One region of the Streptomyces sp. P13-3-3 genome, then DNA from elsewhere that is predicted to be linked to it. Evidence: riboswitches for the same ligand, from Rfam matches in the RefSeq annotation. Region 1 holds a riboswitch; the other holds the start of a gene.
What was found. A riboswitch is a leader RNA that binds a small molecule or an ion and turns the genes downstream of it on or off. The one in region 1 is predicted to bind cyclic di-AMP.
Positions count from the first base shown of each region.

Region 1 (10,743 bases):
ACACACCACCTGTTCCTCGTCCTCCAGGGACACGAACTCCGCCAGCGGCGCGCCGCCCGACAGGTTCGGCACCGGCATCGACTCGGGCAGCTGGGGCAGGTCGATCACGTTGACCCGGAGCAGCCGGCCCGCCGACGTGACCACGCCGATCTCGCCGCGCGCGGTCGCCGGGACCGCCGAGACGATCACGTCGTGCTTGACGCGCTTGCCGCCGGAGGCGTCGGCGAGCGGCCGGTCGTCGGCGGTGCGCGCCAGCAGACCCGTCGACGACAGGAGCACGCGGCACGGGGTGTCCGCCACCTGAAGCGGCACCGTGGCCGGGGCGCCGGCCGACTCCAGCAGCGTCGTGCGCCGGTCGTTGCCGAACTTCTTCGCCACCGAAGCCAGTTCGGACGAGACGAGCTTGCGCAGCTCCGCGTCCGACTCCAGGATCCGGGTCAGCTCCTCGATCTCCGCGTTCAGCCGGTCCTTCTCGGCCTCCAGCTCGATCCGGTCGTACTTGGTGAGGCGGCGCAGCGGGGTGTCCAGGATGTACTGCGTCTGGACGTCGCTCAGCGAGAAGTGCTCGATGAGCCGCTGCTTGGCCTGCGCCGAGTTCTCGCTGGAGCGGATCAGGCGGATGACCTCGTCGATGTCGAGCAGGGCCGTGAGCAGACCCTCGACCAGGTGCAGCCGGTCGCGCTTCTTGCCGCGGCGGAACTCCGAGCGGCGGCGCACCACGGTGAAGCGGTGGTCGAGGTAGACCTCGAGCAGCTCCTTGAGGCCGAGGGTGAGGGGCTGGCCGTCCACCAGCGCCACGTTGTTGATGCCGAAGGACTCCTCCATCGGCGTCAGCTTGTAGAGCTGCTCCAGCACGGCCTCCGGCACGAAGCCGTTCTTGACCTCGATGACCAGGCGCAGGCCGTGCTCGCGGTCGGTGAGGTCCTTGACGTCGGCGATGCCCTGGAGCTTCTTGGAGCCCACCAGGTCCTTGATCTTGGCGATCACCTTCTCGGGGCCCACCGTGAACGGCAGCTCGGTGACGACCAGGCCCTTGCGGCGCGCCGTCACGTCCTCCACGGTCACCGTCGCGCGGATCTTGAACGTGCCGCGGCCGGTCTCGTACGCGTCCCGGATGCCGTTGAGGCCGACGATCCGGCCGCCCGTGGGCAGGTCGGGGCCCGGGACGTGCTTCATCAGGGCGTCGAGGTCGGCGTTCGGGTACCGGATCAGGTGGCGTGCGGCGGCGACGACCTCACGCAGGTTGTGCGGCGGCATGTTGGTCGCCATGCCGACGGCGATGCCCGAGGCGCCGTTCACCAGGAGGTTGGGGAACGCGGCGGGCAGGGCGACCGGTTCCTGCTCCTGACCGTCGTAGTTGGGCGCGAAGTCGACCGTGTCCTCGTCGATGGATTCGGTCATCAGGCTCGTGGCCTCGGCCATGCGGCACTCGGTGTACCGCATGGCGGCCGGCGGGTCGTCGTTGCCCAGCGAGCCGAAGTTGCCGTGGCCGTCCACCAGGGGCAGGCGCATGGAGAACGGCTGCGCCATGCGGACGAGGGCGTCGTAGATCGACGCGTCGCCGTGCGGGTGCAGCTTTCCCATCACCTCGCCCACCACGCGCGCGCACTTGACGTAACCGCGCTCGGGGCGCAGGCCCATCTCGTTCATCTGGTAGACGATGCGGCGGTGCACCGGCTTGAGACCGTCACGCGCGTCGGGCAGGGCGCGGGAGTAGATGACCGAGTACGCGTACTCGAGGAAGGAGCCCTGCATCTCGTCGACGACGTCGATGTCGAGGATCTTCTCCTCGTACGGGTCGTCGGGCGGCGGGGTCTTCGTGCTGCGGCGGGCCATCGCTGCCGGCTCCTTGCTGACGCGTGGGACAGGATCTGACGCGGACCATTGTGGACCTTCGCACTGACAGGGCGGGACCAGGACCCGGGTCCTGCCGCCCGGTTCGGCACGGTACGGCGGCGCGAGCAGGCTACGCGGCTCCGTCGCCGCGCACGTCGCGGGGTCGCCCCACGGCCCGCGTCCACCCCTCCGCGCGCCTGCCCCGCGGACCGCCACCACCCCTCCGCGCGCCGGCACCGCAGAGCGCGTCCACCCCTCGGCGAGGTCGCCCGCGGCCCCCCCGCGCGCCTGCCCCGCGGACCGCGTCCACCCCGCGGCGAGGTCGCCCCGCAGCCCCCGCGCCTGCCCCGCGGACCGCGCCCAACCCCGTCGGCGGGGTCACCCCGCAGACCGCATCCACCTCCCGGCCGGGTCACCCCGGGCCGGCACCGCCCCCGCGTGCGCACGGCTCGCCCCCTCCGCGGCTCACCCCGGCGCACACCCCCACCCGCCCGCACCCCGACAGCGCACGACGGCGCACCCCAGGGAGCGACCCGGCGCACACCCCCCGTCACGCGCCGTGCGCTTCCCACACCTCCCGCACCCCTCACACCACCCGCCCCACCAGGTTCTCGCTCTCGGCGTAGCGGCCCGGTCCGGGAACTCCACCGGCTGTCCGCACGCTTGCATACAGTGGCAGGACCGGCAGAAACGGCGGTGTCGACGACGACCGCCTCCGCGATCGAAGGGACGTACATGCCCATGGGTCACACGGCCACAGCCCAGGCAGGCTCCGGGGGCCTGACAGCGACCGAACACCGCCTGGCCAACGGCCTGCGCGTGGTGCTCTCCGAGGACCACCTGACCCCGGTCGCGGCGGTGTGCCTCTGGTACGACGTGGGCTCACGGCACGAGGTCAAGGGCCGTACCGGCCTGGCTCACCTTTTCGAGCACCTGATGTTCCAGGGCTCCGCCCAGGTGAAGGGGAACGGCCACTTCGAACTGGTGCAGGGCGCCGGCGGCTCGCTCAACGGCACCACCAGCTTCGAGCGGACCAACTACTTCGAGACCATGCCCGCCCACCAGCTGGAGCTCGCCCTCTGGCTGGAGGCCGACCGCATGGGCTCCCTGCTGACCGCCCTGGACGAGGAGTCCATGGAGAACCAGCGGGACGTGGTGAAGAACGAGCGCCGTCAGCGCTACGACAACGTCCCCTACGGCACGGCGTTCGAGAAGCTGACCGCCCTCTCCTACCCGGAGGGCCACCCCTACCACCACACCCCGATCGGGTCGATGGCGGACCTGGACGCGGCGACCCTGGAGGACGCCCGCCAGTTCTTCCGCACGTACTACGCGCCGAACAACGCGGTGCTGTCCGTGGTCGGCGACATCGACCCCGAGCAGACGCTCGCCTGGATCGAGAAGTACTTCGGCTCCATCCCGTCGCACGACGGCAAGCCCGCCCCGCGCGACGGCTCGCTGCCCGACATCATCGGGGAGGAACTGCGCGAGGTCGTCGAGGAGGAGGTCCCCGCGCGGGCGCTGATGGCCGCCTACCGGCTCCCGGAGGACGGCACGCGCGCGAGCGACGCCGCGGACCTGGCGCTCACCGTCCTCGGCGGCGGCGAGTCCTCGCGGATTTACAACCGCCTGGTGCGCCGCGACCGTACGGCCGTCGCGGCCGGGTTCGGCCTGCTGCGGCTGGCCGGGGCGCCGTCCCTGGGCTGGCTGGACGTCAAGACGTCCGGCGACGTCGAGGTGCCGGTGATCGAGGCCGCCATCGACGAGGAGCTCGCCCGGTTCGCCGAGGAGGGCCCCACCGCCGAGGAGATGGAGCGCGCCCAGGCCCAGCTGGAGCGCGAGTGGCTCGACCGGCTCGGCACGGTCGCCGGCCGCGCCGACGAACTGTGCCGCTACGCCGTGCTGTTCGGCGACCCGCAGCTCGCCCTGACCGCCGTGAGCCGGGTCCTGGAGGTGACGGCCGAGGAGGTCCAGGAGGTCGCCAAGGCGCGCCTGCGGCCCGACAACCGCGCCGTGCTCGTCTACGAGCCCGTCGCCCCGGCGGCCGGTGACGCCGCCGACGACACCGAGGAAGCCGCCGCAGCCGGCGCCGACGAGAACGAGGAGGCGGCGAAGTGACCGAGCTCGCCACGATGGAGTTCCACCCCCGGCCGCAGGCGGGCGAGGCCAAGCCCTGGGCCTTCCCGGCCCCCGAGCGCGGCGCCCTCGACAACGGCCTGACGGTGCTGCGCTGCCACCGCCCCGGCCAGCAGGTCGTCGCCGTCGAGGTGGTCCTCGACGCGCCCCTGGACGCGGAGCCGGAGGGCCTGGACGGCGTGGCCACGATCATGGCCCGCGCCTTCTCCGAGGGCACCGACAAGCACTCCGCCGAGGAGTTCGCCGCTGAGCTGGAGCGCTGCGGCGCCACCCTCGACGCGCACGCCGACCACCCCGGCGTCCGCCTCAGCCTGGAGGTGCCCGCCTCGCGGCTCGCCAAGGGGCTCGGACTGGTCGCCGACGCCCTGCGCGCGCCCGCCTTCGCCGACAGCGAGATCGAGCGGCTGGTCCGCAACCGCCTCGACGAGATCCCGCACGAGCTGGCGAACCCGTCCCGCCGCGCCGCGAAGGAGCTCGCCAAGGAGCTGTTCCCGGCGAGCGCGCGCATGTCCCGTCCGCGCCAGGGCACCGAGGAGACCGTCGAGCGCATCGACTCCGCGGCCGTGCGCGGCTTCTACGAGAAGCACGTCCGCCCGGCCACGGCGACCGCCGTGGTGGTCGGCGACCTCACCGGCGTCGACCTGGACGCGCTGCTCGCCGACACCCTGGGCGCCTGGACGGGCTCCCAGGCGCAGCCGCGGCCCGTCCCGCCCGTGGTGGCGGACGACACCGGCCGCGTCGTCATCGTGGACCGGCCCGGCGCCGTGCAGACGCAGCTGCTGCTCGGCCGTACCGGCCCGGACCGCCATGACCGGGTGTGGCCCGCGCAGGTGCTCGGCACGTACTGCCTCGGCGGCACCCTGACCTCCCGTCTGGACCGCGTCCTGCGCGAGGAGAAGGGATACACCTACGGCGTACGGGCGTTCGGCCAGGTGCTGCGCTCGGCCCCCGACGGCACCGGCGCGTCGATGCTGGCCATCAGCGGCTCGGTCGACACCCCCAACACCGGCCCCGCGCTGGACGACCTGTGGACCGTGCTGCGCACGCTGGCCGCCGAGGGCCTCACCGACGACGAGCGTGACGTCGCCGTGCAGAACCTGGTGGGCGTGGCGCCGCTCAAGTACGAGACCGCCGCGGCCGTCGCGAGCACCCTGGCCGATCAGGTCGAGCAGCACCTGCCGGACCACTACCAGGCCGACCTGTACCGGCAGTTGGCGGCGACGGGCACCGTGGAGGCCACGGCGGCCGTCGTGAACGCCTTCCCGGTGGACCGTCTGGTGACCGTGCTCGTCGGTGACGCCGCGCAGATCAAGGCGCCCGTGGAGGCGCTGGGGATCGGCGAAGTCACCGTCGTCCCGGCCGAGTAGGGCCGACGACGGGACGCACGCGTGCGGGAGCCCCGGTGGACGGGTACGTCACCGGGGCTCCCTTATGCCCGAATTGGGGCGGAGGTTGCCCGTCTGCCCTGTGGGATGCGCTACAAAACCCGGGATCCGTTTGAGGATTGCGAGATGTCCCGCTTAGTTTCGTGCGGGCTGTTCGTCGGGCAGTGCGCCGCATCCGCGGCACCGGACAGTCATCGCCGAGTCCCCGTACGGCGCGAGCCAGGGGAGCCGGGGACCCACACGAAGTCCCTGGGGTGAATCGGACGCCCGCGCGTGTCGCGAGGGGGTCCGTAGGAGACCTTCCTGCTCCGAACCCGTCAGCTAACCCGGTAGGCGAGAGGGAAGGAAAGGACCAGCTTGTACATGGCGTTCACCCGCGCCACCGGGAAGCACCGTCGTCCCAGCCGCGTCCAGCGCGGCACCGCCCGCGCCGCGGGCGTCGCGGCCCTCGCGGGCACCGGCGTCGTCGGCTCCCTCGCGGCCCCCGCGCTCGCCGCCGAACCGGCCGCGGCACAGACCGGCCTCACCCCCGTCGTCACCCTCGGCGACGTGGTCGCCGACCGCGTCGACGCCCAGGCCGCCGCCCAGCACGAGGCCGCCCGCGTGGCGGCCCAGGAGGCCGCGCGCAAGGCCGCCGAGGAGGCGGCCCGGGAGCGCGCGGTGGAGGAGGCCGAGAAGGCCCGCGCCGAGAAGGAGCGCGCCGCGCGTGAGGCGGAGCGCAAGCGCCTCAACACCTTCGTCTCCCCGATCCCCGGCTCGTACGTGTCGACCGCGTACCAGAGCGGCGGCGCCATCTGGTCGTCCGGCAGCCACACCGGGATCGACTTCCACGCCGCGAGCGGCACCCCCGTCCAGTCCGTCGGCGTCGGCACGGTCGTCGAGGCCGGCTGGGGCGGCGCGTACGGCAACCAGGTCGTCATCAAGATGCACGACGGCACGTACACCCAGTACGCGCACCTGTCGTCCGTCTCCGTGTCGGCGGGGCAGGAGGTCACCGCCGGCCAGCAGATCGGCGTGTCCGGCGCCACCGGCAACGTCACCGGCGCCCACCTCCACTTCGAGGCGCGCATGTCCGCCGAGTACGGCTCCGACCTCGACCCGGTCTCCTACCTCCGGTCGCACGGCGTGAACATCTGAGGCGCGTCCTAACGCCTTCCGGGCCCCGGCTCCCACGAGCCGGGGCTTTCGCCGTTTTCGAACCCTTCCGCGCGGGCGCCGCCTGTCCAAAAATTATGTATGGATTCCGGTCCGCCGTCGGAAAATGTCGTCGATTGCAATAGAGTCACGAACGGACGTCAATCGTCGACGTTTCACGGGGATTAAGCCGGAGGTCGGTCATGCGTATTCCCGCGCACTCGGTGTGCACGGCGATCCGGGACGACATCGTCGCCGGTGTCTACGAGCGCGGGGGCCGGCTCACCGAGGAACTGCTCGCCCGCCGCTACGGCGTCTCCCGCGTCCCCGTCCGCGAGGCGCTGCGCACCCTGGAGGCCGAGGGGTTCGTGGTGACCCGTCGGCACGCGGGCGCGTGCGTGGCCGAGCCCACCGAGCAGGAGGCCGCCGACCTGCTGGAGATGCGCCAGCTCCTGGAGCCCCTGGGCGCCTCCCGGGCGGCCCAGCGACGCACCGACGCCCATCTCAAGGTGCTCCGCGGCCTGGTCAGGCTGGGACAGGAACGCGCACGTCAGGGCAGCAGCGACGACCTGCGCTCGCTGGGCGGCTGGTTCCACGAGACGCTCGCCCAGGCCTCCGGCAGCCCGGCGCTGACGTCGATGCTGACCCAGCTCAGGCACAAGATCGCCTGGATGTACGCGGTCGACGGGCCGCCCGACCCGGTCGCGTACTGGGCGGAGCACGGCGCGATCGTGGACGCCGTGGCGCGCGGCGACGGCGAACGGGCGCGGTCGCTCACGGCGCTGCACACCGAGCAGGCGAACTCCGGACACCGGCTGCGGTTCGGCTCCGGCGCCGAGCGAGCCGTCCGCACGGACCGTGTGAGGAACTCGCAACATCCCGTAAACATGCCGAGCCTCCGCCATTAACACGGATCCCGTATACAAAGAGGGCGCACATGGCGGGGGCTATTTCTGCTGCCCGGAAATGGGAAAAAGAAAGGCCCGCCCGGATCACCGGGCGGGCCTTTCCGTGTCGCACGGCCGTCGCGTGCGAATTCCGGTTCAGACGGTCTCGGGGAGTTCCTCGAGGCCCTCGGAGACCAGCTTCGCCAGACGGTCGAGGGCGGCGTCCGCGCCCTCGGCGTCGGAGGCGAGGACGATCTCCTCACCACCCTGGGCGCCGAGGCCCAGGACGGCCAGCATCGAGGCCGCGTTGACGGGGGTGCCCCCGGCCTTGGCGATCGTCACCGGGACGCCTGCGGCCGTGGCGGCCCGTACGAAGATGGAGGCGGGGCGGGCGTGGAGACCCTCGGCCCAGCCGACGTTGACGCGGCGCTCAGCCATGTGTTGCTGCCCTTCGCTGTTCAGGGTTGTCTAGACCAGTCTTCCATATCGTGGCGCGTGCCCGGAGCGGCGTCCGGGACGCCCCCGCGGGCCGCCGGGCCGCGGCCTCGGCCCGGCGGTCGTCCACCACAGACTGCCTCGCGCCGCCGCCGGACGCGAGCCGTACTCTGGGGCCCATGCAGACCTCGTCGGACCGCCACGAGTACCCCGCCCACTGGGAGGCCGACGTGGTGCTGCGCGACGGCGGCACCGCGCGCATCCGCCCCATCACCGCCGACGACGCGGAGCGCCTGGTCAGCTTCTACGAGCAGGTGTCCGACGAGTCGAAGTACTACCGCTTCTTCGCGCCCTACCCACGGCTGTCCGCCAAGGACGTGCACCGCTTCACCCACCACGACTTCGTCGACCGGGTCGGGCTCGCGGCGACCGTCGGCGACGACTTCATCGGCACCGTGCGCTACGACCGCATCGGAGCCGGCGGACGGCCCGCCACCGGCGCGGAGGCCGACGAGGCCGAGGTCGCCTTCCTGGTGCAGGACGCCCACCAGGGCCGCGGCGTCGCCTCCGCCCTCCTGGAGCACATCGCCGCCGTCGCCCGCGAGCGCGGCATCCGTCGGTTCGCCGCCGAGGTGCTGCCCGCCAACACCAAGATGATCAAGGTGTTCACCGACGCCGGGTACACCCAGAAGCGCAGCTTCGAGGACGGCGTCGTCCGCCTGGAGTTCGGCCTCGAACCCACCGACCGCTCCCTGGCCGTGCAGTACGCGCGCGAGCAGCGCGCGGAGGCCCGTTCCGTGCAGCGGCTCCTCGCCCCCGGCGCGGTCGCCGTCATCGGCACCGGCCGCACCCCCGGCGGTGTCGGACGCAGCATCCTCGGCAACATCCGCGACGGCGGCTTCACCGGCCGCCTCTACGCCGTCAACGGCGCGCTGCCGGAGGGACAGAAGGAGCTCGACGGGGTACCCGCCTTCCGCTCCGTGCGCGACATCGACGGGCCCGTGGACGTGGCGGTCGTCGCGGTGCCCGCCGAACGGGTCCCCGAGGTCGTCGCCGAGTGCGGCGAGCACGACGTCCAGGGCCTCGTCGTGGTCTCCGCCGGCTACGCCGAGTCCGGCCCCGAGGGCAGGGACCGCCAGCGCGCCCTGGTCCGGCAGGCCCGCAGCTACGGCATGCGGATCATCGGACCCAACTCCTTCGGCGTCATCAACACCGCGCCCGAGGTGCGGCTGAACGCCTCGCTCGCCCCCGAGATGCCCCGCGCGGGACGCATCGGCCTGTTCGCCCAGTCCGGCGCCATCGGCGTCGCGCTGCTGTCCCGCCTGCACCGGCGCGGCGGCGGCGTCACCGGCGTCACCGGCCTGTCCACGTTCGTCTCCTCCGGCAACCGCGCCGACGTCTCCGGCAACGACGTCCTGCAGTACTGGTACGAGGACGCCGACACCGACGTCGCCCTGATGTACCTGGAGTCCATCGGCAACCCCCGCAAGTTCACCCGCCTCGCCCGCCGCACCGCCGCCGCCAAGCCGCTGGTCGTGGTGCAGGGCGCGCGCCACGGGGCGGGACCGCGCGGGCATGCCGTCCGCGCGACCCAGCTGCCGCACGCCACGGTCTCCGCCCTGCTGCGCCAGGCCGGGGTGATCCGCGTGGACACCATCACCGACCTGGTCGACGCGGGCCTGCTGCTCGCCCGCCAGCCCCTCCCCGCCGGACCCCGGGTGGCGATCCTCGGCAACTCCGAGTCCCTGGGCCTGCTCACCTACGACGCCTGCCTCGCCGAGGGGCTGCGCCCGCATCCGCCGCAGGACCTCACCACCGCCGCCTCCGCGGCCGACTTCCACGCCGCGCTCTCCCGCGCGCTGGCCGACGACTCCTCCGACGCCGTCGTCGTGACCGCCATCCCCTCGGTGGGCGAGGGCTCGGTCGGTGACGCGGCCCTGGCGGAGGCGCTGCGCTCGGCCGCCGCCGAGCGGCCCACCAAGCCGGTCCTCGTCGTCCACGTCGAGCTGGGCGGCCTCGCGGAGGCGCTGTCCGCCGCGACGAGCACCGCGCCCCAGCCCGGCGCCGCCTCCGGCCCCGACCCGGCCCCCCGCACGGGGGAGCGCGCGGAACCCCGCCCGACGGCGGACGAGGGCGCCACGGCGGACGACAAGGGCGCGCCTGCACCGTCCCCTGAGGACGCACGCCCCGAGGACGCACGCCCCGACGACGCACCCCCCGAGGGCACCCACCCCCTCCCCGCCTACCCCGCAGCCGAGCGCGCCGTCCGGGCGCTCGCGCAGGCCGTGGCGTACGGGCAGTGGCGGCGGGACGCGGCCGAGCCCGGCAAGGTGCCCGAGTACGAGGACATCGACGAGCGGGGCGCCGCCACCCTCATCGACGGGCTGCTCGCCCGCGGCCAGGGCCTGTCCCTCACCACCGACGCCACCTGCGAACTGCTCGCCGCCTACGGCGTCCACGTCCACCGCGCGCTGCCCGCGCCCACCCCCGACGCCGCCGCCGAGGCCGCCCGCGCCCTCGGTCACCCGGTCGCCCTCAAGGCGACCGCCCCGCACCTCAGGCACCGCGCCGACCTGGGCGGCGTCCGCCTCGACCTCGCCGACGAGGAGCAGTTGCGCCGGGCGTACGCCGAGCTCACCGAGCTGTTCGGCAGCCCGGAGGAGCTGCGCCCCGTGGTGCAGCGCATGGCTCCCCGCGGGGTGGACACCGTGGTCCGCGCGGTCATCGACCCCGCGGCCGGCGCCGTGCTGTCGTTCGGGCTCGCGGGGGCCGCCTCCCAGCTGCTCGGCGACATGGCTCACCGCCTGATCCCGGTCACCGACCGGGACGCCACCTCGCTGGTCCGGTCGATCCGCACGGCCCCGCTGCTGTTCGGCTGGCGCGGCTCGGCGCCCGTCGACACCCCCGCGCTGGAGGAGCTGATGCTGCGG
Region 1 covers NZ_CP192228.1:4,985,907-4,996,649, forward strand. The annotation lists gene ACQZOG_RS22770 (DNA gyrase/topoisomerase IV subunit A) at 1-1,836, opposite strand, end outside; gene ACQZOG_RS22775 (M16 family metallopeptidase) at 2,572-3,954, shown strand; gene ACQZOG_RS22780 (M16 family metallopeptidase) at 3,951-5,339, shown strand; cyclic di-AMP (ydaO/yuaA leader) riboswitch at 5,543-5,708, shown strand; gene ACQZOG_RS22785 (M23 family metallopeptidase) at 5,721-6,494, shown strand; gene ACQZOG_RS22790 (GntR family transcriptional regulator) at 6,695-7,399, shown strand; gene ACQZOG_RS22795 (HPr family phosphocarrier protein) at 7,535-7,816, opposite strand; gene ACQZOG_RS22800 (GNAT family N-acetyltransferase) at 7,993-10,743, shown strand, end outside.

Region 2 (10,743 bases), 4.7 Mb from region 1:
CGGGCCGAACGAAAAGCTCGGCGCCGTTCTCGCCCTCGCGGGAATCAGCAACGCCGGCCTCGCGCGGCGCGTCAACGATCTCGGCGCCCAGCGGGGACTGACGCTTCGCTACGACAAGACGTCGGTGGCGCGCTGGGTGTCGAAGGGCATGGTGCCCCAGGGCGCAGCCCCGCACCTGATCGCCGCCGCCATCGGCCAGAAGCTGGGCCGTCCCGTGCCGCTGCACGAGATCGGTCTGGCGGACGCCGATCCCGCGCCCGAGGTGGGTCTCGCCTTCCCCCGTGACGTCGGCCAGGCGGTGAAGTCCGCGACCGAGCTGTACCGGCTGGACCTCGCCGGCCGCCGCGCCGGCTCCGGCGGCATCTGGCAGTCCCTCGCCGGGTCGTTCGCGGTGAGCGCGTACGCCACGCCCGCCTCACGGTGGCTGATAACCCCGGCCGACAGCTCGGTCGCGCGCGAGGTGAGCCCGTCCGAGGGCTCCGGCGCACCGCTCAAAGTCGGCCACAGCGATGTGCAGAAACTGCGGGAGGCCGCGGAGGACGCCCGCCGCTGGGACTCCAAGTACGGCGGCGGCGACTGGCGTTCGTCGATGGTCCCCGAGTGCCTGAGGGTCGAGGCCGCCCCGCTGCTCCTCGGCTCCTACTCCGACGACGTGGGCCGCTCCCTCTTCGGCGCGGCCGCCGAACTCACCCGCCTCGCGGGCTGGATGGCCTTCGACACCGGCCAGCAGGAGGCGGCGCAGCGCTACTACATCCAGGCCCTGCGCCTGGCCCGCGCGGCGGCCGACGTGCCCCTCGGCGGATACGTCCTCGCCTCCATGTCGCTCCAGGCGACGTACCGCGGCTTCGGCGACGAGGGCGTGGACCTCGCCCAGGCCGCCCTGGAGCGCAACCGCGGCCTGGCCACCGCCCGCACCCTCAGCTTCTTCCGCCTGGTCGAGGCACGCGCGCACGCACGCGCCGGGGACGCGCAGGCGGCCGGCGCCGCGCTGAAGTCGGCGGAGAGCTGGCTGGAGCGGTCCCGGCCCGGCGACAGCGACCCGACCTGGCTCGGCTTCTACTCCTACGACCGGTTCGCCGCCGACGCGGCCGAGTGCTACCGGGACCTGAAGGCGCCCCGCCAGGTGCGCCGCTTCACCGAGCAGGCGCTGTCGAAGCCCACGGAGGAGTTCGTGCGCTCGCACGGCCTGCGCCTGGTGGTCTCCGCGGTCGCCGAACTGGAGTCCGGGAACCTGGACGCCGCCTGTGAGCAGGGCGTACGGGCCGTGGAGGTGGCCGGCCGCATCTCCTCCGCGCGCACCACGGAGTACGTCAAGGACCTGCTGCACCGGCTGGAGCCGTACGGCGACGAGCCGCGCGTGGTCGAGCTGCGCGAGCGCGCCCGCCCGCTGCTGATGACCACGGCCTGACCCGTCCCGCCCCGCCCTTGGTTTGAAGCCGTTGTCAGTGGCGCAGTGCACTATCGACGCGGGAGGTGGCGCAGGTGGCGGCGGGGTCGTACGACTGTGACGTGGTGGTGATCGGCGGCGGGATCGTCGGCCTGTCGACGGCGTATGCCATCGGGCGGGCCGCCCCGGGCACGCGGGTGACCGTGCTGGAGAAGGAGCAGGGCACGGCCCGGCACCAGACGGGACGCAACAGCGGGGTGGTCCACAGCGGCATCTACTACCGCCCCGGCTCCCTGAAGGCGCGGTACGCGGTGTCGGGCGCGGCCGAGATGGTCAAGTTCTGCGCCGAGTACGACATCCCGCACGCGGTGACGGGCAAGCTGATCGTCGCCACGGAGCGCGAGGAGCTGCCCCGGCTGCACGCCCTGGTGCAGCGCGGCCGGGAGAACGGCCTGTCGGTGCGCGAGCTGTGCGGCGCGCAGATCGCCGAGTACGAGCCGGAGGTCCAGGGCCTGGCCGCGATCCATGTCGGCACCACCGGCATCTGCGACTACGGCGCGGTGGCCCGCCGGCTCGCGGAGGCGTCCGGGGCGGACGTGCGGCACGGCGCGGAGGTGGTCCGGATCGACCGCCGGCCCGACCGGGGCGTGGCCGTGCTGACGGCCGCCGGCGACATCGTGCGCGCCCGCACGCTGGTGAACTGCGCGGGGCTGCACTGCGACCGGATCGCGCTGCTCACGGGCGACGAGCCCGGCGCCCGCATCGTGCCGTTCCGCGGGGAGTACTACGAGCTGGCCCGCCCCGAGCTCGTGCGCGGCCTGGTATACCCGGTGCCGGACCCGGCGTTCCCCTTCCTCGGCGTCCACCTCACCCGGGGCACGGACGACGGGGTGCACGTGGGGCCGAACGCGGTCCCGGCGCTGGCCCGCGAGGGGTACGACTGGCGGACGGTGCGGCCGCGCGAGCTGGGCGCGACCCTGGCCTGGCCGGGCTCCTGGCAGCTGGCCCGCCGCCACTGGCGGTACGGCGCCGGGGAGCTGCACCGCTCGCTGTCCAAGCCGGCCTTCGCGCGGGCCGTGCGCCGGCTGCTGCCCGCCGTGCGGGACGAGGACCTGGTGCCGACGGCGGCCGGGGTGCGGGCGCAGGCGGTGCTGCGCGACGGCACGCTGGTCGACGACTTCCTGATCCGGGAGGCGCCCCGCGCGGTGCACGTGCTGAACGCCCCCTCGCCCGCCGCGACCGCCTCGCTGCCGATCGGCCGGGAGATCGCCCGCCGGACGCTGGCCGGCCTCGCCGAGAGCGAGCGGTGAGTACGCGTGACGGGCGCGGCCGTCGGGCGGCCGGGCGGCCGGGCGCGCCGTCCCCGTAAAATCGAGGGCACTGTGTCTGATTCCGCGATGAGCACCCCCGAAGCACCGCACGCCGAGCGGACCGCCGGCGAGCCGGCCCCCCGCGCCCGCGCGAAGGGGGAGCCGCGCTTCCCCGACGGCCCGAAGGCCGACCCCGCCGGGTCGCACTTCGAACGCCGGATCCGCAGCTTCCAGCCCCGCCGCAGCCGCGTCACCGCGGGCCAGGCGGACGCGCTGCAGCGGCTGTGGCCGGTGTGGGGGCTCGACATCGACGGCAGCCGCCGGCTGGACCTGGCCGAGCTGTTCGGGAACGGCCGGCCGGTCGTCCTGGAGATCGGCTTCGGCATGGGCGAGGCCACCGCGGAGATGGCCGCCGCCGACCCGGACACGAACATCCTCGCCGTCGACGTCCACACCCCCGGCCAGGGGCATCTGCTGCACCTCGCCGAGGAGCGCGGCCTGACCAACGTGCGCGTGGCGAACGGCGACGCGATCATCCTGCTGCGCGAGATGCTCGCCCCGGACGCGCTGAGCGGGCTGCGCGTCTTCTTCCCCGACCCGTGGCCGAAGAAGCGGCACCACAAGCGGCGGCTGATCCAGCCGGAGTTCCTCACCCTGGCCGCGTCCCGCCTCGCGCCGGGCGCGACCGTGCACTGCGCCACCGACTGGGAGCCGTACGCGGGGCAGATGCTCGAGGTGCTGACCGCGCACCCGGACTTCGAGAACACCCGGGAGGACGGCGGTTTCGCGCCGCGTCCCGCGTTCCGGCCGCTCACCCGTTTCGAGCGGCAGGGGCTGGACAAGGGTCATGTGGTGAACGACCTGCTCTTCCGCCGCGTACCGCACGACGACCGCGCCGACCGCCCGGACGGGGACACCGTCTGACCTCCCCCGGGGCCCCGCGCCGGCACGCAGCCCTGCCCCTTCCTCGTTAGGGTCGATCCCGTGGCCAGCAGCCCTCCGTACCCGCCGCACCCCGGCGCAGCTCCCGGCAGCACGCTGCGGCACCCGCACTGGTGGCAGCGCCCGGCGGTCCGCTACGGAGCGATGGTCACGCTGCTGGCCCTGTCCGGTCTGGTGATCCTCGCGCTGGTGCGGGAGCAGACGGGCACGCAGGGCTTTCTCGTCGGTCTGGGGCTGGCCGTGCTGCCGGTCCCGCTGCTGCTGGCGGCGTTCCGCTGGCTGGGCCGGGTGGAGCCGGGCCCCTGGCGGAACCTGCTGTTCGCCTTCGCCTGGGGCGCGTGCGCGGCGGCGCTCATCGCGATCGTGGCGAACAGCTTCGCCACCCGGTGGATAGCGACGACCACCGCCGACCCGGCCGGCGCCGACACCCTGGGCGCGACGGTCATAGCGCCGGTCGTGGAGGAGACGGCGAAGGCGGCGGCGGTGCTGCTGCTCTTCCTGTTCCGCAGACGCGACTTCCACGGGATCCTCGACGGCGTGGTGGCGGCCGGGTTCACCGCGACCGGTTTCGCGTTCACCGAGAACGTCCTCTACCTGGGCAACGCCTTCGGCACCGACCAGCTCACCGGCGGCAGCGGCATCGCCTCGGTCACCGCGGCGACCTTCTTCGTGCGCGTCGTCATGTCGCCCTTCGCGCACCCCCTGTTCACCGTGCTCACCGGCATCGGGTTCGGCGCGGCCGCGCTGGCCGCCGACCGCCAGCGGGTGCGGCGCGTCCTCCTCCCCCTCGCCGGGCTGCTCCTCGCGATGGGCATGCACGCCCTGTGGAACGGCTCCGCCACGCTCGGCCAGTTCGGCTTCATCGCGGTGTACGGGGCGTTCATGGTCCCGACGTTCGGGCTGCTGACCTGGCTCGTGGTGTGGACGCGGCAGCGGGAGCTGCGGACCGTGCGCACGGAGCTGCCCGCGTACGCGGTGGCGGGCTGGCTGCGCCCGTCGGAGCCGTTCGCGCTGGGCTCGATGCGGGCGCGGCGCCTCGCCCGTAAGTTCGCCCGCGAGCACGGGGGCAGGCCGGCGGCGCGGGCGGTCTCCCAGTACGAGGTGTACGCGACGCAGCTGGCGTTCCTGCGGCACCGGGGCCGTGCGGGGAAGGCGGGGGCGGACTTCGTGACGCGGGAGCGGGAGCTGCTGCTGGAGCTGTGGCACCGGCGCCAGGCGGCCCGCCCGGCGCTGGAGCACGCGGCCCGCCTCACGGCGCCCCGGGTGCCGTACGGCGCGGGCTGGGCGTACGGGCCGGTCCCGGCGGTGTGGCCGCCGCAGGGGCAGCCGCCGTATCCGGCGTACGGGGAGAACCCCTACCGGCGCTGAGAAGGCCCCGGACACGCGGAACCGGCAGCCCTGACGTCGGGGGGTCGTCGTCGGGGCTGCCGGCGTTCACGGCGTCGGCAGCCGGGAGCCGGCCGCCGGTGGTTCAGATGCTGAGGCCCTTGCCGGCCAGCCAGGCCGCCGGGTCGACGCCGCCGGAGCCGGTGTGGACCTCGAGGTGGAGGTGGGCGCCGGTCACGTTGCCGGTCGCGCCGACGCGGCCGATCACGTCGCCGGTGGCGACCTTCTGGCCGACGCTGACGTTGATCGACGACTGGTGGGCGTACCAGACCTCGGTGCCGTCGTCGAGGGTGAGCACGGTCTTGTAGCCGTACGAGCCGTCCCAGCCGGCGGAGGTGATCGTGCCGGTGTGGACCGCCTTGATCAGGGTGCCGGTGGGCGCGGCGAAGTCGAGGCCGGTGTGGTAGCCGGAGGACCAGTAGGCGCCGGCCTGACCGAAGGTCGAGGTGATGGTGTACGAGGAGGTCGGCAGCGCGTACTGCTTGGCCAGCTCGGCGAGGCGCTCGGCCTCGGCCTTCTTCGCGGCCTCCTCCTCCGCCTTCTTCTTGGCGGCCTCGGCCTTCTCCTTGGCCTCCTTCTCCGCCTTGGCGGCGGCCTCGGCGGCCTCCTTCTCGGCGGCGGCGAGGGCGGCGGCCTCCGCCTTGCTCTGCGCCTGGCCCTGCTGCTGCTCGACCTGGGCCATGATGCGGGCGCGCAGCGCCTCGCCGGCGTCCGCGCCCTCCTCGGCGCCGGTGTCGGCGGCGGCCATCCTGCCGATGTCGCTGAGGGGGGTGCTGGATCCCTTGGGCGTTTCCTCGTCGGAGATGAGGGAACCCACGTGGGGAAGGTCGGGGATGGAGATGGAGACGGGCGGCTTGCCGGTCTGGGCGCTGGCCATGCCGCCGGCGCCGACGGCGGCTATGACGCCGACGCCGAGGACGGTGGAGCTGCGGGCGAGTCCGCCTCCGCGCTGCTTGGCGACGCGGTGCCGGCCACGCACGGGCCGCACGGACTCCGCGGTGGGGTTCCACTCCTCGAAGGGGCCCTCTTCGGCGCCGGGGGCGCCGTACGCGAAGGTGTCGTTCGGCTTGAACGGGGCCTCGGGGGCAGGCGGGTTGGACGCCACGTGGGCGCGCTCCTTTCCTTCCGTCTTCGCCTACCGGGTTAGCTGACGGGTTCGGAGCGGGAAGGTCTCCTACGCGCGTATACGAACCGTGCCTCCACGGCGGTATCCGCCCGATTCACCCCATGGTGGTGGTTCCCCGGTTCCCTTGCGGGATTCGGCGCGTGCGCACGGAGCCGCCTTCTGTGACGGCTGGGACGACCGCGCTGCGTTATCGAACGTTAATAGACGCGGGGGCCGGATTCCAAGCCGTTCCTCTTGATCGTTAACGATTTCCGCGTGGACTTAAGCGCCACGAGCGGGCGAAAACGGGCGAGTTGACTGCGCCTCGGACGACCGGCCGAACCTGACGGTTCGTCAGTTGTTATGCGCTGCGGCGCCGTTCGCTCACTGTGCGCGAAAGGCGAGGTGGAGGACGCGTGAAGGGGCGGGCAACGAGCGCCGTCATGGAAAGCACCGAGGGCCGGAACCCTTTCGGATTCCGGCCCTCGGCCTTCAGTAGCGGGGACAGGATTTGAACCTGCGACCTCTGGGTTATGAGCCCAGCGAGCTACCGAGCTGCTCCACCCCGCGTCGGTAAACACGAGTGTACGGCATCCACGGGGTTCGATGCACATCGCTTCCCCGGCGGGCGCGATCAGCCGCCCAGCAGGTGCGCGTTCGGCGCCTTCGCGCGCTGCTCGAACTCCGGCAGCACCAGCACCGTGGCGCCCCCGTCCGCCAGGACGGCGCTGCCGTCGGCGTCCGTCACGAAGGTGTCCGGCTCCCGCCAGGCCGTGACCACCCGGCGCACCCCCGCGTCCAGGATCAGCCGCGCGCAGGGTGCCGGACGGGACGCGCGGCGGGCGCACGGCTCCAGGCTGGAGTAGACGGTGGCGCCGGCCAGCCGCGGGTCGGCGGGGTCGGCCTTGGCGAGCGCGGCCTCCTCCGCGTGCACCACCGGGTCGTCGCCCTCCCGGGAGTGGCCCCGCGCCAGCTCGGTCCCGTCGGCGGCGACCACGACCGCGCCGACGCTGAACGCGGTCTCGGAGGGCGGGCACTGTCCGGCCAGGTCGCAGGCGAGGGCGAGCCAGTGACGGTCAGCGGCGGACGGCAGCGCGCCGGTGCCGGGCGCGGTGGGTTCGTAGCGCGTCAGGACGACGTCGCCGACGGGCCGGGTCTCCACCAGGCGCAGCCGCCCGCCCTGGTAGGAGCCGGGGCCGAACAGGCGGGGGGCGTCCGGGTCGCCGACGAACAGCGGGGCGAGGACGAGCTGGAGCTCGTCGGCGAGGCCTTCGGTCGTCAGCTGGGTGTGGATCCGCCCGCCGCCCTCCACCATCAGCCGCCGCACCCCGCGCACGTCGTGCAGGTGCTCCAGCAGCGGCCGCCACTCCACGGTGTCGCCGAGCGGCACCACGTCGGCGGCGATGCCCAGGGCTCGGGCGCGTTCGGCACCCTTGCCGGTGGTGTAGAGGACCTTCTCGCCGCCGGTGTGCCAGAAGCGGGCCGCAGGGTCCAGGTCCCCGGAGCCGCTCACCGTGACCTTCAGCGGGTACTCGGGCAGGCCGTCGGCGACCCGGGCGGCGCGCCGCTCGGGCGAGTTGACCAGCAGCCGGGGGTTGTCGGCGCGGATCGTGCCCGCGCCGACCAGGATGGCGTCCACCGACGCCCGGACCTCGTCGACCCGGTCGAAGTCGGCCGGGCTCGACAGCAGCAGCCGCTCCGGGCCGGTGTCGTCCAGGTAGCCGTCGAGGGAGACGGCGGCGGACAGCAGGACGTACGGGTACGGCATCGGCGGGCTCTCCCGGGTGCGGGCGGCGGCGGGACCGCTGCGCGGTCCGGCTCCAGTCTGGCAACCCGTGCCGCCGGGGGCAGAGGTCAGGGCTCGATCAGGCCGACCCGGATGGCGTACCGGGTGAGCTCAAGGCGGTCCCTCAGGCCCAGCTTGGCGAGCAGGTTGGCGCGGTGCCGCTCCACCGTCTTGGGGCTGATCACCAGCATGTCCGCGATCTGCTGCGAGGTGTGGCCCTCGGCGACGAGCTTGAGGATCTGCTCCTCGCGGTCCGTGATGGCCTTCGCGGGCAGGGAGCGGCCCTCCCGCGCGAGGTCGAGGTAATTGTGGATGAGCGCGTTGACCGCCCCCGGGTAGAGGAAGGGCTCGCCCCGCATGGTGGCGTGACAGGCCTCCACGAGGTCGCGGTCGGCGACCGACTTGAGGACGTAGCCGGAAGCTCCGGCGGCCAGCGCCTCGAAGAAGAACTGCTCGTTGTCGTACATGGTCAGCACGAGGATCCGGGTCTCCGGCAGGGTGCGGGAGAGCTCACGGGCCGCCTGCAGGCCGGTCAGGCGCGGCATGGCGATGTCGAGGATGGCCAGGTCGGGGCGGTGCTCCCGGGCCAGTTCGAGGGCTTCGGCGCCGTCGGCGGCCTCCGCCACCACGGTCAGGTCCGGTTCGCCGTCCAGGATGAGACGGACCCCTCGGCGGACCAGCGCGTGGTCGTCGGCGAGGAGGATGCGGGTGGGGGAGGCGTCTGTCATGGTTCGGCGTTTCCGGTCGGGGGGCGTCGGTCACGGGGGCGGCGCGTGCGCGGGCGCGGAGCGGCGCACGACGGCCGGGATGGTCGAGGGAACGGACTTCCGCTCGGGTCGTACGGGGACGAGGACGTGCGCGGGGAAACGCGCGGGCACGGGCACGGCGAGCCGCAGCTCGGTGCCGCCGCCGTCCGCCCGGGGCTCCACGGTCAGCTCGGCGCCCACCAGCAGCGCCCGCTCCCGCATGCCGCGGATGCCGGCTCCCTCGTCGGCTCCGGCGATGCCGCGGCCGTCGTCGCGGACCCGCAGCTCGACCCCGCCCGGCGTGCGGCGCAACGCCAGCTCGGCACGGCGCGCCCCCGCGTGCCGCACGACGTTGGTGAGGCCCTCCTGGGCGACCCGGTAGAGCACCAGCTCCGACTCCCGGTCCAGCTCGGGCAGGTCGGGATCGAGGCAGTGCTGGACGGTCAGCCCGGGCCCGCCGAACTCGGTGGCGAGCGCCTTCAGCGCGCTGGCCAGGCCCAGCTCGTCCAGCACGCCGGGGCGCAGCCGGCGGGCGATCCGCCGGATCTCCTCCAGGGAGGCGCGGGTGGTCTCCTGCACCTGGCGCAGCTCGTCGCCGAGCTCGGCGGGGGCGTGGTCGGCGGCCCGCTTGAGCTGGAGCAGCACGGCGGTCAGCGACTGGCCGACCTCGTCGTGCAGCTCACGGGCGATACGGCGGCGCTCCGCCTCCTGCGCGGACAGGGCCCGCGCGCTGCTGGTGGCCCGCTCGTCCTCCAGCCGGTCCAGCATCGTGTTGTACGTGGTGATCAGCTCGGCGATCTCCCCGCGCCCGTCGACCGCGGTCCGGTGCCCCGGGCGGAGCAGGTCCGTGGTGTTCATGGCGCGGGTGAGGCGCTGCAGCGGCGCGAGTCCGACGCGCAGCAGCAGCGCGTTGGCCACGAGCATGGCGGCCAGGCCCACGGTGAGCACCGCGGCCTCGGTGAGCAGCACCGGCGTGGACACGGTGACGGGTCCGAGGAGCAGGGCGGTGGCGACGATCAGCACGACGGCGTTCAGCAGGAAGATGCGCCAGAACAGAGGCACCCGGTTCCGCCTCCTCGCCGTCGTATGCTCAAGGCCCCGACGGCCCGCGGCCGGGGGCGCGGCGCGGGCCGTCACCGTCCAGCCTCCGCCCATGACCGGGCGGGCGCCATCGGTGACAGTCCCCATTTTCCCGGCGTGTGCGGACCCCTGCCCACGCTCGTGTGCGTGCCGGTCCCCCCTGGAGTTGGGGGGCGCGACGGATGGCTCGGGCCGTGCGCCCCGGGAGACGCTGGAGGCACCGTACCGGGCGGGTGACGACCTCGGCAGACGGGCAAACTCCTGGATATCGGCCCGAGTTCACGGCATGCCGGCGGTTCGCGCACGTCCCGGTGTCCGGAGCGACGGCCGTCGACGGTGTGACCGGACGGCCACCCCCTGGGAAGGAGGAGCCGTGCCCCAGTCCGACGACGACCGCCTGGTCGATCTCGCGGCCCGACTCGAGCACGAGGACCCCCGTTTCGCCCGTTCCCTCGCTGCCGGCCGCCCGACCCGCCCGCGCGAGTACCGGCGGACCAGCGCCTGGTGGGTGCTGATCGCGGGGCTGGGCATGCTGGTCGCGGGCATCGTCGTGCCCGACGGGCTGCTGATCGCGGCCGGCCTGGTGACCAGCGGTATCGGCGTGCAGCTCATCGACCCCTACGAGCGGCCGGGCGACGACGTCCGGCGCCCGTCCCCGCGCTGAGCCGCCCCTTCCGGAGAACACGAACGGCGCTCGTACCGGCCTGGCCGGTGCGAGCGCCGTTCGCCGCGTCGGGGGGTTCCCCTCCGGCGGGAGGTAGGCCCTGTGGGACTCGAACCCACAACCAATGGATTAAAAGTCCACTGCTCTGCCAATTGAGCTAAGGGCCCTTGGCGATGTTGCCTCCCCGAGCATAGCCGGACGTGGCCGGGGAGCCGATCGGGTATCGGCAGGCGCGTGGCGGCCGGAGGGGGCACACATGCGCGAGGGCCCGCGCGACGGGTGTCGCGCGGGCCCTCGGCGGTCGGTCCGGTGAGGCGGTGTCAGCCGTTGCGCTTCC
Region 2 covers NZ_CP192228.1:281,416-292,158, reverse strand. The annotation lists gene ACQZOG_RS01390 (hypothetical protein) at 1-1,408, shown strand, start outside; gene lhgO (L-2-hydroxyglutarate oxidase) at 1,474-2,697, shown strand; gene trmB (tRNA (guanosine(46)-N7)-methyltransferase TrmB) at 2,785-3,621, shown strand; gene ACQZOG_RS01375 (PrsW family intramembrane metalloprotease) at 3,682-5,007, shown strand; gene ACQZOG_RS01370 (M23 family metallopeptidase) at 5,111-6,130, opposite strand; cyclic di-AMP (ydaO/yuaA leader) riboswitch at 6,143-6,300, opposite strand; tRNA gene ACQZOG_RS01365 (tRNA-Met) at 6,627-6,700, opposite strand; gene ACQZOG_RS01360 (dihydrofolate reductase family protein) at 6,765-7,898, opposite strand; gene ACQZOG_RS01355 (response regulator) at 7,985-8,644, opposite strand; gene ACQZOG_RS01350 (HAMP domain-containing sensor histidine kinase) at 8,675-9,724, opposite strand; gene ACQZOG_RS01345 (DUF3040 domain-containing protein) at 10,116-10,406, shown strand; tRNA gene ACQZOG_RS01340 (tRNA-Lys) at 10,501-10,573, opposite strand; gene ACQZOG_RS01335 (DEAD/DEAH box helicase) at 10,727-10,743, opposite strand, start outside.
Region 2: it holds a riboswitch for cyclic di-AMP, as region 1 does, so the genes downstream of both, ACQZOG_RS01370 (M23 family metallopeptidase) here and ACQZOG_RS22785 (M23 family metallopeptidase) in region 1, are expected to answer to the same signal.